Regions from separate parts of the Bradyrhizobium sp. CCGUVB1N3 genome, predicted to be linked through region 1. Evidence: riboswitches for the same ligand, from Rfam matches in the RefSeq annotation. Region 1 holds a riboswitch; each other region holds the start of a gene.
What was found. A riboswitch is a leader RNA that binds a small molecule or an ion and turns the genes downstream of it on or off. The one in region 1 is predicted to bind cobalamin.
Positions count from the first base shown of each region.

Region 2: another riboswitch for cobalamin. It lies ahead of NLM33_RS11005 (TonB-dependent siderophore receptor); the one in region 1 lies ahead of metE (5-methyltetrahydropteroyltriglutamate--homocysteine S-methyltransferase).
Region 3: another riboswitch for cobalamin. It lies ahead of NLM33_RS11025 (energy-coupling factor ABC transporter permease); the one in region 1 lies ahead of metE (5-methyltetrahydropteroyltriglutamate--homocysteine S-methyltransferase).
Region 4: another riboswitch for cobalamin. It lies ahead of NLM33_RS48355 (ribonucleoside-diphosphate reductase subunit alpha); the one in region 1 lies ahead of metE (5-methyltetrahydropteroyltriglutamate--homocysteine S-methyltransferase).

Region 1 covers NZ_JANADR010000001.1:8,052,737-8,056,663, reverse strand. The annotation lists partial or broken gene NLM33_RS38170 (TauD/TfdA dioxygenase family protein) at 239-1,169, opposite strand; cobalamin riboswitch at 1,712-1,937, shown strand; gene metE (5-methyltetrahydropteroyltriglutamate--homocysteine S-methyltransferase) at 2,041-3,927, shown strand, end outside.
Region 2 covers NZ_JANADR010000001.1:2,308,078-2,312,004, reverse strand. The annotation lists gene cobT (nicotinate-nucleotide--dimethylbenzimidazole phosphoribosyltransferase) at 1-842, shown strand, start outside; gene NLM33_RS11010 (histidine phosphatase family protein) at 849-1,421, opposite strand; cobalamin riboswitch at 1,498-1,698, shown strand; gene NLM33_RS11005 (TonB-dependent siderophore receptor) at 1,815-3,927, shown strand, end outside.
Region 3 covers NZ_JANADR010000001.1:2,312,030-2,315,956, forward strand. The annotation lists gene cobT (nicotinate-nucleotide--dimethylbenzimidazole phosphoribosyltransferase) at 1-192, opposite strand, end outside; gene cobF (precorrin-6A synthase (deacetylating)) at 224-973, opposite strand; gene NLM33_RS11025 (energy-coupling factor ABC transporter permease) at 1,013-1,696, opposite strand; cobalamin riboswitch at 1,733-1,953, opposite strand; gene cobA (uroporphyrinogen-III C-methyltransferase) at 2,002-2,730, opposite strand; gene NLM33_RS11035 (cobyrinate a,c-diamide synthase) at 2,727-3,927, opposite strand, start outside.
Region 4 covers NZ_JANADR010000002.1:343,555-347,481, reverse strand. The annotation lists partial or broken gene NLM33_RS48360 (ribonucleotide-diphosphate reductase subunit beta) at 1-356, opposite strand, end outside; gene NLM33_RS48355 (ribonucleoside-diphosphate reductase subunit alpha) at 347-2,287, opposite strand; cobalamin riboswitch at 2,385-2,597, opposite strand; gene NLM33_RS48350 (hypothetical protein) at 2,701-3,498, shown strand; gene NLM33_RS49460 (hypothetical protein) at 3,519-3,653, opposite strand; gene NLM33_RS48345 (DUF6088 family protein) at 3,816-3,927, shown strand, end outside.

The DNA.
Region 1 (3,927 bases):
TCGAATGAAGAGCGCCTGTGCTGACGCGACAAAACCCGCGTTCTTGCGGTTCGTCCATTGCAGGTCTACGCAGCTCCATCAACCCGATGCGACCTCTCCGGGAATCCATGCCGCTCTTGGGTTAAGAGCTGGCACGATGGCTTTCAATGACATCGTCGAGCTGCCGATGCTGCATACAGGGATGGGTGACAAAGGCAGAGTTTGCATCGGCCGGACCGCGGTCAATCCTGTGGGCCGGCTAGGCGACCTTCGCGGCCGGCTCTTTTGCTCTCTTGATGCGCGTTACGCTGTTCTGACCATCGATGCTGACGGGTACCTCGCCAGCGACGGTGGCGCGACGAACGACCCGATGCTGATCGCCGTAATCGTTCACCGCGTAGTGTTGTGTGGCGCGATTGTCCCACATCGCCACATCACCTTCCTTCCAACTCCAGCGCACGGTGTTTTCGAGCGCCGTGATATGAGACTGAAACAGATCAAACAGCTTCTGGCCGTCGTATTTCGGGATGCCAACAAAACGTTGCACCAGGGCGCCGAGGAGCAGCGTGCGTTCGCCAGTCTCGGGGTGGACGCGCACGACTGGATGCTCAGTCTGATAGATCGTTTTGGTGAAGACTTCGTCCAAGTGCTTCTTGTCGAGCTCGCTGGCGCGGGGCATTATTGCGTAGTCGAAGGCGTTGCTGTGAACGGCCCAGAGCTTGTCCGCAAGCCGTTGCAGCGGCGGTGCCAAGTCGAGGTAGGCTGTGACGGTGTTTGACCAGACCGTATCGCCACCGAACGGTGGCATCACAACGCCTCGCAGCACCGCAATCTTAGGGTAGCCATCGACGAAGGTCCCATCGGTGTGCCACAGGTCGGCCCGGCTGCCGGCGCGGACCGAATCAAGCTCGATAATCGACGCCGTCCCCTTAATGGCACCGAGCGTCGGATGACATGCCGGACTTCCGAAACGAAGAGCAAAGCGCTCCTGCTTCGGCGTCGTCGAGATGACCCTGGTCGCGAAAAAAGATCACCTTGTTCTCGAGCAGCAGCTCGTTGATTGCGGCGATCGTCTGGTCCGGTAGATCGCCCGACAGCTTGATGTTTCGGATTTCCGCTCCGATGCGCGCTGCGCGTTTGACGATGTCGGCGCGAGGAATGACATTATCCGACAGGCCCGTTGCAATCATAGCGGCACTCTCCAAATTCGCGGCTTGTTCGCCAGACCAGCTGCTCGGTTGCGATAGGGGCTGTCGAACGCCAAATTGCTGGACCGCATAGCGGGTCCGTCAAACTCCACGGTGACGGCGACAAGCCACCCTCGTGCGCTCTTAACGGGGTCTGCGACAGGTGAGGTGTGGCCTATGTGACGGTCTTTCATTCCATGATTGACCGATCTGCCGGTTCGATCAATTGCTAACATTGGTAGTTGACCGGAGCGCAAAGGTTTAGACTTCGCTGGACGATCGATGCAGAAATTGCCGCCCTGTGCCGAACGAACAAGAAACTCATGGCGTTGGATAAGGACATGAGAACGCTTGAGATCGGAAGGACAGGGCTGCCAAGCCTATCGACAACAATGGCCGTCAGGGGCGCTGGTCAAAATTTGGTTTTGCACCCCGTCGTCAAGCTGTTCGTTTGGAGTGACCTCCATTGTTGAGGCCGTATTCGCGGCAGCATGCCGCAGAAAAGGTGGTCCTCCTCAGAGGTTGACGTACCGCCCCGGTTGCAGATAAATCGAAGGCGTCGAGGTTCTCCAGGTCTCGCTCGATCTGGAGCTAAGAGGGAAGCCGGTGCACTCACGATCCGTTCAGGATTGAAGTAATGCCGGCGCTGCCCCCGCAACTGTAAGCGGCGAGTCCGCATCCATACGTGTCACTGAAGCAGATGCTTCGGGAAGGCCGGATGCAGACGATGACCCGCGAGCCAGGAGACCTGCCCCGACAACATAAACGTCCACGGGCGGGGTGTCCGGTGGTACGCCAAGCAGCAGGCGCTTTCGCAGCCCCTCCTGCCCGCGTCCGCCATGGCCTTTGCCCCCACCATAATGGGGTTAAAGCTATGTCTCTTCTCTCACTTCCTGTCGCAACTCTCGGCACGCCACGTATCGGGCCACGCCGCGAACTCAAATTGGCACTCGAAGGCTACTGGGCCGGCAAGATCAGCAGCCGGCAGCTTCTTGAAGCTGCGGCCGGACTTCGTGTCGCCAACTGGGCGCGCCAGCACTCGCTTGGCGTCACCGTCATCCCCTCAAATGACTTTTCACTCTATGATCAGGTTCTCGACACGAGCGTCATGGTGGGCGCCATTCCCGAGGCGTATGGCTGGGAGGCAGGTCCGGTCCCGCTGAAGACCTATTTCGCCATGGCGCGCGGCTCTCAAGGCGGGGAGCATGAAGCAAATAGCAGTCACCCCAATGACGCCGGCGGGTCCGCCGCGCAGGAGATGACCAAGTGGTTCGATACCAACTACCATTACATGGTGCCCGAATTCTATAAAGGTCAGACCTTCAGGCTCTCCTCCCGAAAGCCGATCGAGGAATATGAGGAGGCGAAAGCCCTTGGCTATCAAACGCGTCCGGTTCTGGTTGGACCGGTCACCTTCCTGAAGCTCGGCAAGAGCGCTGATCTGGCGTTTGATCCGATCTCGCTGCTCGATAGTCTCCTGCCAGTCTATGTCGAGGTTCTCAAGGAGCTGGCGAAACGCGGAGCCGAGTGGGTCCAGCTTGACGAGCCGTGTCTGGTGCTTGATCTCGACGAGACCACGCGGAATGCGCTTCAGCGGGCTTATGGGTGTCTCGCCAAGGAGGTACCTGACATCAAGATCATGCTGGCCACCTATTTCGGGGCGATCGGCGACAACCTGGCGACCGCTCTGGAGCTGCCTGTGGCTGGACTGCACGTCGATCTTATCCGCGCTCCCCAACAATTGAGCCAGATTGAATGCGGCGCCCGCGCGGACCTCGTGGTTTCGCTCGGCGTCATCGATGGCCGCAACGTGTGGCGTTCAGACCTATCGGCATTGATCGAGCGGTTCAAACCCGTCATTGCAACGTTCGGCAGGGATCGCGTGCAGCTCGCGCCCTCCTGCTCGCTCCTGCATGTCCCAATCGATCTTGAGCTCGAGACCGATCTCGATCCGGACGTGAAGAGCTGGCTTGCCTTCTCGGTGCAGAAGATCGGCGAGCTCACGGTCCTTGCGAAGGCGCTCGCAGGCGAGGCGAGTGTCGCAGCCGCCCTGGCCGCATCCGATCTGGTGGCGACGGCGCGCGAGACCTCCCCGAAAATCCACGACGCGATCGTTGCACCGAGAATGGCAGCGATCGACGACACGATGCGCCGCCGTACCAGCGCCTTTGCCAACCGCGCAGAGGTCCAGCGCAAGCGCTTTGGTCTGCCGGCCTTTCCGACGACGACGATCGGCTCGTTCCCGCAGACCGCCGACGTTCGCAACGCTCGCGCTGCTCATGCCAAGGGCAAACTGACGGACGCGCAATACGAGCAATTCCTCAAGGCGGAGACGGCCCGTACGGTGCAGTGGCAGGAAGACATCGGCCTCGACGTGCTCGTGCATGGCGAATTCGAGCGCAACGACATGGTGCAGTATTTCGGCGAGCAGCTCTCCGGCTTCGTGTTCACCCAACACGGCTGGGTGCAGTCCTACGGCTCGCGTTACGTTCGCCCGCCGGTTCTGTTCGGCGATGTCTCGCGACCGAAGCCCATGACTGTCGAATGGTGGCGCTACGCGCAATCGCTGACCAAGAAACCGATGAAAGCAATGCTCACCGGGCCGGTGACGATCCTGAACTGGTCATTCGTCCGCGATGACGTACCGCGCAGCGAGACCTGCCGCCAGATCGCGCTTGCGATCCGCGACGAGGTCGGCGACCTCGAAAAGGCCGGCGCGACCATGATCCAGATCGACGAGGCCGCGCTACGCGAAGGCTTG
Region 2 (3,927 bases), 5.7 Mb from region 1:
AGGGTGTCTCGGCCTATCCGCAGGAAGTCACGATCGCGATGATGTCGAACTTCGCAGCGGGCGGCGCTGCGATCTCGGTGCTGGCGCGTGAACTGGGCTCAAGTCTCGAGGTCGTCGATGCCGGCTCGCTGGCGCAGTCGGAGGTCGCGGGGATCGTCGCGGACAAGCCGCGCTGCGGCACCCGCGATTTCAGCGTGGAAGCTGCGCTGGAGCCGGCGGAGCTGGCATTTGCGTTCGAATGCGGACAGCGCGCGGTGGCGCGCGCGGCGGCGAAGCAGCCTGATCTCCTCATCCTCGGCGAGATGGGCATCGGCAATACCACGACGTCGGCGGCGATCGCGGCGAGCCTGCTTGGCGTGAGCGCCGACGAGATCGCCGGCAGCGGCACCGGTGTCGATGCCGCCGGGCGTGCACGCAAGGCGCGCGTGATCGACGCTGCGCTTGCGCGGCATGGCCTGACGAAGGCGAGTGCATCGCCCGAGCAAACGCTCCGCACGGTCGGCGGCCTCGAAATCGCGGCGATCTGTGGCGCGATCATCGCGGCGGCGCAGCGGCGCATCCCAACGCTGATCGACGGCTTCATCGTGTCGGTTGCCGCGCTGGCGGCCATGCGCCTCAATCCGTCATGCCAGCCGTTCCTGCTGCCGTCGCACCAGTCGGCGGAGCAGGGCCATCGCCTGGTGCTTCGTGCGCTCAACGTTCAGCCGCTGGTCAGCCTCGATCTCAGGCTCGGGGAGGGATCGGGTGCCGCGATCGCGCTGCCGCTGGTGCGGCTTGCCTGCGCCCTGCACAATGGCATGGCGACATTCGCGCAGGCCAATGTTCCGGATCGTCCGGCTTGATAGGGCTCAAGCGATCGTTTGATTGACCGAGACGACGCGCCAGCCGGCTGCCAGCCGGTCGATGCGGGTGAGCGAGAGCGGATCGATCGCAAAGCGCAGCGCTGCCCGTGGCGCGAGGTCGAGCGCGACGCACAGCGCGGCGCGGATGGTGCCGGAATGGACGATCAGGATCGCTGATCCTCTTTCGATGTGGCAGAGGCCCTCGCGGGTTCTGGCGATCTGATCTTCAAAGCTTTCGCCGCCCGGGGGCTTTGAGCCGGCCGGATCTGCCCAGAATTCGGCATAGGCCTCAGCGTCCGCAGCGGCGAGATCATCGTGGCGTCGTCCGGTCCATTCGCCAAAATCCTGCTCGCTGAAGGCGGGCACGAGAATCGGATCAAGTCCGAGTGCGCGCGCCGTATCGACGGTCCGTCGCGCCGGGCTCGCGTAGCTCGCGGCCTCCTGCGGCAGGCGCCGTCGTAGCGCGTCCAATCGCGTCCGGTCGCCGAGATCGGCCGGCGCGTCCAACGCGTGGATCGTTCCCGCGACGCCGTCGACGACCGCGTGTCTGACCAACCAGAGGAAGGTGTCTCCTTCCATTCAACATCTCCACAGACGTTTGCTCCGCTGCGACAAGAACGCCGCACCTCTTCACATTGACTCCGTGCCGGACTTAATCCTAGATGCTCGTGACGGTTTCCCCATCCGGGGATGAAAAGGGAATGCGGTGCGGGGATTTTCCCCAATGCCGCGGCTGCCCCCGCAACTGTAAGCGGTGAATCCTTCGCCACAAGCCACTGGGCTCTCGGTCCCGGGAAGGCGGCGAAGAGGTCACGACCCGCGAGCCAGGAGACCTGCCGTCAGCCGTGGTCACACGCGAAGATGTCGGTCGGGGAGTACAGACATTTGGCTTTGCCGGAGGCGAGAAACGCGCTGAAGGTTGAGACTTGGTTCGCTGTGACGTGCCACTGACGTCATACCGAGGTTCGAACCATGTCTTCCGTCCGTGCGGTCTACCCGCGCAAATTCCTGCTCGCGTCCAGCATTCTTACGTCATTTGCCTTCGATATCCCCGCAGCCTTGGCGCAAGCGACCCGCGAACAATTGCCGCCGATCGAGGTCGCCCCGCAGGGCGGCCAGAACCGCAAGCCGGTAACCAGCCGTGACGGGCAGGGCACCCGCCGTGCGGCGCCGAAGAGAGCAGCAACCGCCGCGCCGGCGCAAAAGCCCGTCGCACAAAACGCGGCGCAGACGCCGCTAAACACCAATGTGGTGGCCGAAAGCGCCTCGCGCCTGGGGCTGACCGTGCGCGAGGTGCCCGCGACCATCGAGGTGATCTCGGCCAAGACGATCCGCGAGCAGGGCTACCGGACCGTTTCGGATGTCGCCCAAGGCGCGGTCGGCGTGACGGCCGGCGACAACCCGGCCGAGCCCTCGGCTTTCTCGATGTGCGGCTTCACCAACAGCCAGATCAACATTCTCTACAATGGCATCAATATCGGCCCGCAGAACATGACGTCGCGCATCATGGACACGGCCAATCTCTCGGCGATCGAATTTGTGAAAGGGCCGGCGTCGCTGATGTCGGGCGAGGGCGCCACCGGCGGCGCGGTCAATCTCGTGACCAAGCAGCCGCACACCGGACCGGTCCAGAACGAGGCATTCTTTTCGTACGACTCCCTCAACTCGTTCCGCAGCTATTACGGCTCCGGCGGCAGCACCAATGTGCAGGGCCTCGACTACCGCTTCGACGTCAGCCGCTCCTCGCTCAACGGGTTTGCCGACGATACCAACACTAAAACGCTCGACGTGTCGGGCCAGCTCAACTACCGCATCTCCGACAATCTCAAGATCTGGGGCGCGATCGAGTACCGGGAGGATCGCTCCAAGGCCTATTGGGGTGTGCCGCTGGTGCCGGTCGCCTATAGCGGGTCGCATGCCACGACCGGCATTGTCTCCGGCAGCTACGTCTCGAACTACAATGGGTCGAATCTCGGTCCCGTCACGATCGACGACCGCACCTTCAACACCAACTACAATGTGCTCGACAATCGCAACGTGGCGCAGGAGGTGTGGCTGCGCGGCGGCTTCGAGCTCAAGCTCGCACAAGGCTTGACCCTGAAGAGCCAGGCCTACGGCTATGGCGCGGAACGTAGTTGGTTCAACAACGAGGTCGAGGCGTTCAACGCCAATTCGAACCTGGTCGATCGCGAGCGCTTCTATGTCGCGCACAGCCAGCGGCTGGTCGGCAACATCACCGATCTGACCTGGGATACGAATATCGCAGGGTTTGACAATCGCTTGGTGACGACCTTTGCCGCCAGCGATCTCGATTTCGTCCGGCCGGGCGCCGCGAATTTCCCGCATGATCTCGTTACGTTGGTCGATCCCGCGCGTGGTTATTATGGCCTGCTCACGACGCAGCAGCAGACGGCGCGGATCGACAACGAGGCGCTGTCATTCGAGGATCGGCTGAAGATCACCCGAAACTTCGCGCTGATCGGCGGGCTGCGTGTCGAGCATATCGGGCTCGACCGCAATTCGACCAACGTCAGCGGTCTGGAGAAGGCGGGCTTCCCGTTCTCGAAAGACTGGGCGCCGGTGACCGGCCGCATCGGCTACACCTGGGAAGCGGTGCCCGGCCTGACCTTCTTCAGCCAGTACGCGACCGGCGCCGATGTCTCGGCCAACAACATCTTCCTACTCGCGCCCACCCAACCTCTCGATCTGACGACCTCACGCACCTATGAGACCGGCGTCAAGCATCTGTTCTGGGACAACAGGGCTGAGTGGTCGTTCTCGGTCTACGACATCCTGCGCAAGAACGTCTACGCAGCCGCCGGCGGCATGCAGCTCAACATTGCCGGGCGGCAGGAGTCCAAGGGCGTTGAGCTCGCCGGTGCCGTGCGCGTGACGGACGCCCTGCGGCTGTGGGGCAATATCGCCTATGTCGACGCGCGCTATGCCAACTACGACTTCGCCGGCGGCTCGTTCTCTGGCAATACGCCGCCGAACGTGCCGCGCATCGTCGCCAATGCCGGCGCATCCTACCGGTTCTTCACGCCTTTCTTCATGTCTTGGCCGGTGGAGCTCGGTGTCGTCGGAC
Region 3 (3,927 bases), 5.7 Mb from region 1:
AAACACGATGATCGGCACGCGCGCGGCGCGCGGCTGCTCCGTCTCCTGCAGACCCGCAAGGTCGATCGCGACCTGCTCGAGCCGGCCGAGCGCGCCAGTCGGCTTGGTCAATTGCGCCTGCCGCGCCACCGCGGCCTCGCGGTGCGCGGTGGAGATACCCGGGCATTTCTCGTAGACCCAATTGGGGAGCATGTCGTCCTCCGTTCACACGACCGCGGTCGCGTCACGCACTGCGTTTGAGAATGTAGCTGTCCATGATCCAGCCGTGCCGTTCGCGCGCCTCCTGGCGTAGCGCGACGATGCGCGGGCCGATCTCGGCCAACGCACCCGACATGACGACCTGGTCGGGCATGCCGAGATAGGCGCCCCACCAGATCTGCAGGCCTTCCGGATCGAGCGACTGAAACGCCGTGCCGCCGTCGAGCATCACCACCACGGTGTCGGCGCCTTGCGGCCAGCCGCCTTCGCGCAGTCGCCGCCCTGTCGTCACCAGGAAAGGCTCGCCGATATCGTTCAGCGGCAGCGCATGCGCCGCGCATAGCGCCTGGATCGAGGTGATGCCGGGGACGACTTCGATCGCGGGCGAAGGATCAAGCCGTCGCGCGATCCGCAAAGAGGAGTCATAGAGCGACGGATCGCCCCAGATCAGCAGCGCAACGCGGCCATCACGTCCGAGATGGGCCGCGATCGCCTCCGACCACGTCGCCGCGACCGCATCATGCCAGTCATCGACGCCCTTGCGGTAGTCGGCCTCGCCGGCGTCACGCACCGGCAGGTCGAACTCCGCGATACGCGTCTCTTTGCTGGTGAGCACATCGGCGCAAATCATCCGCCGCAGGTCGGCGAGATCGGACTTCTGCGTCCCCTTGCGCGGAATCAGGACAAGGTCGGCCGCGTTGATGGCACGGATCGCGGCGAGCGTGAGCTGCTCGGGATCGCCGCAACCGATACCTATCAGGGAGAGCGTGAGCATCACGAGTGTGAAGGGCGACCATGACGGCCGCCCTTCAAATCATCCCTGCGCCGCGTTGTGCAGGCGCGGGGTGACGAGGCCGGGCGCGGTAACGCCGCGCAGCGACTTCGCCAGCGCCAGCACCGCGAGATCGGCGAGCGGCTCGATCACGATGACCAGCGCATAGGATGCGGCAAAGGTCGCGATGTTGGCGAGGTTCGCAGCACCAAAGCCCGCGCCGTAGATGGCCCAGAACGCAACCCAGGCGATGATGCCGGACTGATACGCCGTCGAGAGCGCCAGCGCCTGACGATACTGCAGGTCGACATAGGCCGTGTTGCGGGGAATGATGCGGGTCGCGAGCGCCTGGATGGCGAACAGCGGCACCAGCAGCGTGGTGACGTTCATGCCGTATTGCGGCAGGTCGGTCGGCACGAAGAACAGGCCTTGCAGCAACAGGCCGAGCGCCAGTCCCAAGGCCGCCGGCGCTGCGCCGAACAGCAGGAACAAGGTCGAACCGAGAATGAAGTGCACCTCGGACACCCCGACCGGGAAGTGCGGCAGGATTTCGAAGAAAGTGAAGACCAGCGCGGTCGTGGCAGCCGTCCGTACCGCAAACGAGCTGATGCCCTGCTCGCGCACGGTCTCGGCCGCGAGCTTCAGCGCGACGCCGCCGGCGGCGATGCCGGTTGCGTAACTCAACACGAGCTTGGCGCCCGTCACGATTCCCGGTTCGATATGCATGGTTCAAGTCCTTCCTGCCGTCACACCCGACGGCCTTGGCGTCCAAACGTGCAGGGCCGGTCTCCTGGCTCGCGGATCGAAGGGGATCTCCGGCCTTCCCGGGCCTTGCGGCCCAGTGGCGGATCGGAGGCCCTCACCGCTTACAGTCGCGGGGGCGGCTGGGGTTTGGGGCGCCGCAACTGGGTCCGCCCACCCCCATTCCCGATTATGCTCCGGCGCTTTGCGCCGCATCGAGCACCATGCCCCTCTTGTGTGCCTCTTTCGCAAGCCGGGCGTCAAGGGTGGAACGACGGCTGCGGACATCATCACGACGATTCTCCCGCCAGCGCGCCAAACAGGATGACGGCGGCCGTGGTCGCGGGCGCGGCCTGCGCGAGTTCTTCGGCGAGTTTCGCGATGGTCGTGCGGACCAGCCGCTCATCGGCGCGGCCCAGGGATTCCGCAAACAGCGCCGGGGTTTCCGGCGAAAGACCTTGCGCGATCAGCTTCGAGGCCAGGGCCGGAAACGTGCGCCGGCCCATATAGACCACCGTCGTGGCATCCGGATCGGCCAGCGCCGCCCAGTTCAGATTTTGCGGAAGCTGCCCGGTCACATCGGCCCCGGTCACGAACTGCACCCGGCGCGCGGTGTTCCGCCGGGTCAGGGGAATGCCGGCTTGGGCCGCCGCAACGCAGGCCGAGGTGACGCCGGGCACGATCTCGTAGCCGATCCCGGCCGCCCGAAGCGTCTCGATCTCCTCCTCGAGCCGGCCGAAGATGCCGGCATCGCCGGATTTCAGCCGCACCACGCGCGCGCCGGTCGCGGCATAATCGACCAGCAGGCGGTTGACGTGCTGCTGCTTGGTCGAGGGCCGGCCGGCGCGTTTTCCGACTGCCACGAGATTGGCGCCGGGCCGGGCAAGCTCGAGGATCGCGCCGGAGGCGAGATCGTCATAGAGCACGACGTCGGCCTCGCGCAGCCGCGCGGCGCCCTTGAGCGTCAAGAGCTCGGGATCGCCGGGACCGGCGGAGATGAAGGAGACGAAGCCGCTCACCGGTCCTCCGCAATCAGGTGAAAGAAAGTCCCTGTCGCATGTCCGCGTCGCGATCCGGTCTCCGCGACGGTCGCCCCTGTCGCGTCACGCACGATTGCAAGCGGCGTATCGGGCTGCGCGAGAATCGTCGAATAGTGGAATTCATGACCGCGCAGGCGGACGCCCGGATGATGGCCCGGCATCGGTGCCGCGAGCTCGGCCAGCCGATAGCCGAGATGCATACGACGCTTGGCAAAGCTCGTCTCCAGACCCAACAGGCCAAGCATCTCGTGCCGCGCACCATCGGCGTCGGTCAAGGCCGCGCCCATCACCATGTAGCCGCCGCATTCGCCATGGACCGGCCGCGTCTCGGCGAATGCGCGCAAGTGCTCGCGAAAGCGCGCATTCGCGGCGAGCCGGCCGGCGTGCAATTCGGGGTAGCCGCCGGGCAGCCAGCAGATATCGGCGCTCGGATCAGGTCCTTCGTCGGCGAGTGGCGAGAACGGCAGGATCTCCGCACCGGCGGCGCGCCAGGCCTCCAGCATATGCGGATAGACGAAGGAGAATGCGGCATCGCGCGCCAGCGCAATGCGCTGGCCTGGCGGCGTGACGTTGAGCCTATTCGTGGCTGGACGCGCCGACCATGCCGACGCCGCGCCCAGAACGGCATCGAGATCGACATGCGAGCTGACGAAACGCGCAGCCTCGGCGATCAGGGCGCCGATCTCCGCCTGCTCCTCGGCCTGCACCAGGCCGAGATGCCGCTTCGGCAGGCTGATCTCGGCATGGCGCGGCAGCGCGCCGAACACGGCAATGCCGGCATCATTCAATGCGCGTCGCACCAGATCCTCATGTCGCGGGCTCGCGACGCGATTGAGCACGACGCCGGCAAGCCGCACACCGGCGCGAAAATCGCGCAGTCCCGCGGCAATCGCGGCGGCCGTCTGGGCCTGGCCGGACGGATCGATCACCAGGAGCACCGGCCAGCCCATCATCTCCGCGAGGTCGGCCGTCGCCCCCGTCCCCGAGACACCGCGCGCAGCGACGCCGTCGAACAGGCCCATCGAGCCCTCGGCCAGTACGAGATCGGCGTTCGCACCACGGCTGACGAAATGTTCAATGGTCGCGCGATCCATCGCCCAGCTATCGATGTTGACCGAGGGGCGTCCCGTGGCGGCCGCATGAAAGGCAGGATCGATATAGTCGGGGCCGCTCTTG
Region 4 (3,927 bases), on a different contig from region 1:
GTCTCCATGTTGGTAAAGGCCGCCATCATCATCTGAACGGTGAGCGGCTGAAAGATCGGAATGTAGCGCTTGAGATAGTTGTCACCGACCTCAATGTCCGATTGGGTGAAGAAACGGAAGATCTGGGTGAGCAGCGCGCGCTCGTTGGCGGTGACGCGGTCCGACGCCCAATCCTTCAGGTCGGCCCCGAGCGGCACTTCCTCGCCCATCCAGTGGGTCTGCTGCTGGCGCTTCCAGAACTCGTAAGCCCAGGCGTAGCGATCGACGTCATAGCTGCCGGTCGAGTCGAGGAGGCCGACGCGCCCTTTGCCGATCAGTGTGCGAGGATCGACGGACGAGAGATCGATCACTGACATGCGAGGCACTCCTCATAGTCCGTGCGCTGCGGCGGCTGCAGCGGCGCGGCCTTATCGCGGTCGGCGATCTTGCCGGCGAACGCCGCGCGCGAGATCGATTTTGATCGGCAGTAGTAGAGGCTCTTCACCCCGCGCTTCCATGCCGTCCAGTGCAACATGTGGAGGTCCCACTTATCCACGTCGGCCGGCAGATAGAGGTTGATCGACTGGCTCTGGCAGATGAACGCGGCGCGGTCGGCGGCAAGCTCGACGATCCAGCGCTGGTCGATCTCGAAGGCGGTGCGAAAGATCGCTTTTTCGTGCTCCGACAGGATGTCGAGATGGGCGACCGACCCCTCGTGCGCAATGATCGACTGCCAGGTCGCCAAAGTGTCGGCGCCTTTGGCGGACAACACCTTGGCGAGATGCGGATTACGCACCGAGATGGCACCGGACAACGTCTTGTGGGTGTAGATGTTGGCCGGGATCGGCTCGGTGCAGGCGCTGGTGCCGCCGCAGATGATGCTGATCGAGGCGGTCGGCGCGATCGCGATCTTGTGGCTGAAGCGCGCCATCACGCCGCATTCCAGCGCATCCGGGCAAGGGCCTCGCTCGCGAGCGAGCGCCACGGATGCCGCGTCGGCATCGCGACGGATTTTTCGGAACATGCTGAGATTGAACGACTTGGCCAGGACGCTCTCCATCGGAATGCCCCTGGCCTGGAGAAACGAGTGGAAGCCCATCACGCCGAGGCCGACGGAGCGCTCGCGCAGGGCGGCGTAGCGGGCACGCTTCATGCCGTCCGGCGCCACCGTGATGAAGTGGGTGAGCACGTTGTCGAGGAAGCGCATGACGTCCTCGATGAAGCCGGGCGCCTCATTCCACTGGTCCCAGGTCTCGAGGTTGAGCGATGACAGGCAGCACACCGCAGTGCGCTCCTCGTTGCGATGATCGATGCCGGTCGGCAGTGTAATCTCACTGCACAGGTTGGAGGACGAGACCTTGAGGCCGAGCTCGCGCTGGTGCTTGGGGAGCGCGCGGTTCACAGTGTCGATGAACAAGAGATAAGGTTCGCCGGTCTGCAGCCGGTTCTCAAGAATGCGTTGCCATAGCTGGCGAGCGTCGATCTCGCGGACGACCTCGTTGGTCTTCGGGCTGCGCAGAGCGAACGTGGTGCCGGCGCCCACGGCACGCATGAACTCGTCGGTGACGTTGATGCCGTGATGCAGGTTGAGGCTCTTGCGGTTGAAGTCGCCGGACGCCTTGCGGATCTCGAGGAACTCCTCGATCTCGGGATGGTGGATATCGAGATAGACTGCCGCCGAGCCACGCCGCAACGAGCCCTGGCTGATCGCCAGCGTCAGACCATCCATGACGTGGATGAACGGGATGATGCCCGAGGTGACGCCGCCCTTCACCTTCTCGCCGATCGAGCGAACATTGCCCCAGTAGGTGCCGATGCCGCCGCCGTTGGAGGCAAGCCAGACGTTCTCGTTCCAGGTGCCGACGATGCCCTCGAGCGAGTCCGACACCGAGTTAAGGAAGCACGAGATCGGTAGGCCGCGCGTGGTGCCGCCGTTGGAGAGCACTGGTGTGGCCGGCATGAACCACAGCCGAGACATCGCATCATAGAGACGTTGGGCATGCGCAACATCGTCCGCGAAGGCACAAGCCACCCGCGCGAACATATCCTGGAGGCTCTCGCCGGCGAGCAGATAACGATCGGTCAGCGTCAGCTTGCCGAACGACGTCAGCAGGTCGTTGCGCGACCGATCGAGCGTGAGGTCGGAGGGCTTTGGCGATGGCGCGAGCGGCCAGGGCAGCGGAGCCGGCGATGGCGGCGGCACAAGACGCAGCTCAGGCGCGGTAGGCTTTGCCTGCGCTGGGGGCGGCCGCACACTCGGCAGCTCAACGAGATGACCATGCTGATCGAAATCGTAAGACGGCGACATCGGCAACCCCGCGATGTTTGGGGGCTGGGCGCGGGACGACTTGCGAGACTGGGCAAATGTCCCCGGCCGCAAGCGCCTCACCGGACACCCCGCCCGAGGACGTTCGTTCTGTCGCGGCAGGTCTCCTGGCTCGCGGGTCGCTGCGGCTGTCGGCCTTCCGGCGCTGTCGCGCCAGTGACCATGATGACAACCGCTCGCCGCTTACAGTTGCGGGGGCAGCCTCGGAGTAGCCGTTGCCGGCGCACCGGGTTCCCTCTTAGCTTCCATCCGACGAGATGTGGACTGGAAGACCGTGACGTACTACATATAGTGCTCCTCGGCGAGATTCGTCAAGCTTTTGGCGCGGGGGGAGGTCAAGATTCAGAAGGAAAACGGCACCGTCAAGTTTACCGATTGGAACGGCCGAGAGGTAGATGACTATGCATGCCAATCGGTCGGGCCCCTCTTTATCGCTGGAAGTGATTAGCTATGCCGTTTGGTTGTATTTCAGTTCCGAGACCGGCATCGAAGCCGCAATAACGATCCTGTTATTCGCCGAGTACATGGCGGAAAACGACGGCGCGCTGCACTTCGCGATGCCGGTCAATGGGAATGGCCCCCTCCCAAGCGAACAGATGAAAGCGCAACGCGTCACCATGCCCCGCGACACGCGTTCCCAACTGATGCCGATCGTGACGGATGTCATCGCGAGAAGAACCGATGGAAGGCCCCGACACGCGGAACCATTGGATGCATTCGCCGCGAGGCTGAACTCGCTCGGCTACGCTGGGTTTCATACGTGGTGGGTGCAGATCGTTTCGGAGTTGAAACGTTCGGATGTCCAGTCGGCATCCGTCTCCGTATGCGTGCTGGCGGCGGCTCTCGTGGAAGGCGCGCTAACGTTCGTGGTCAAGCACGCGCGATCCAAGCAGGTAGGCCCATTCGGATCCAACAACTTCGAACGTGATCCGCGTACCTGGCGGATCGACGATCTTGTCTCGAGCGCGGCGTCCGGAGGGCGATCGAGCATCCGGGATCAGGCCACGCGAAGCCGGTCAGACGGCCTAATTCAAACGCGCCAACGCATACACGCCGGGCGGATGTTGTCCGATCACCCTGCGGGCGTGCCCGGTCTTCGACCGGAAGAAGCACGCGACGCCAAGCAGACGGCCGAGCTAGTCGTGCGGAGTGTGCTCGACTGGCTCGACCGGTTTCCGCCGGATCCAAAATAACTGTCGCGCGCGCCGCGGGCCTAATCGATATCGGGAAGCCGATAACGTCGAACGTGGAGGGCCTCGTCCTCCGAGGTGATTTCTAGCACCTGGTTCACCAGATCGGCATCGGCATTCAGTTCGTCCAGCGCCTGCTCGAAAAGCTCGACCTGCATATCGAGGTTCCATGTTTGGGGGACCGTTGGGCGAGGAGTCCCGAAAGCGACTTTTTGCGCTTTACTGACCAAATCTTGAATATAAATTCTGGTCAGTTGGTTATTCCCAACTTGCTACTGACCGTTTTTTATATACAATATTCGGTCAGAAAATGGTGGCTGATGCCCGACCCCACGTCCGATACCCTCGATCGCATCCATGATCGGATCGCCCAGGCGGCGCCGGCCGGTGTGTGGTCGCGCGCCGATTTTCTCGACATCGGAACCCCGAACG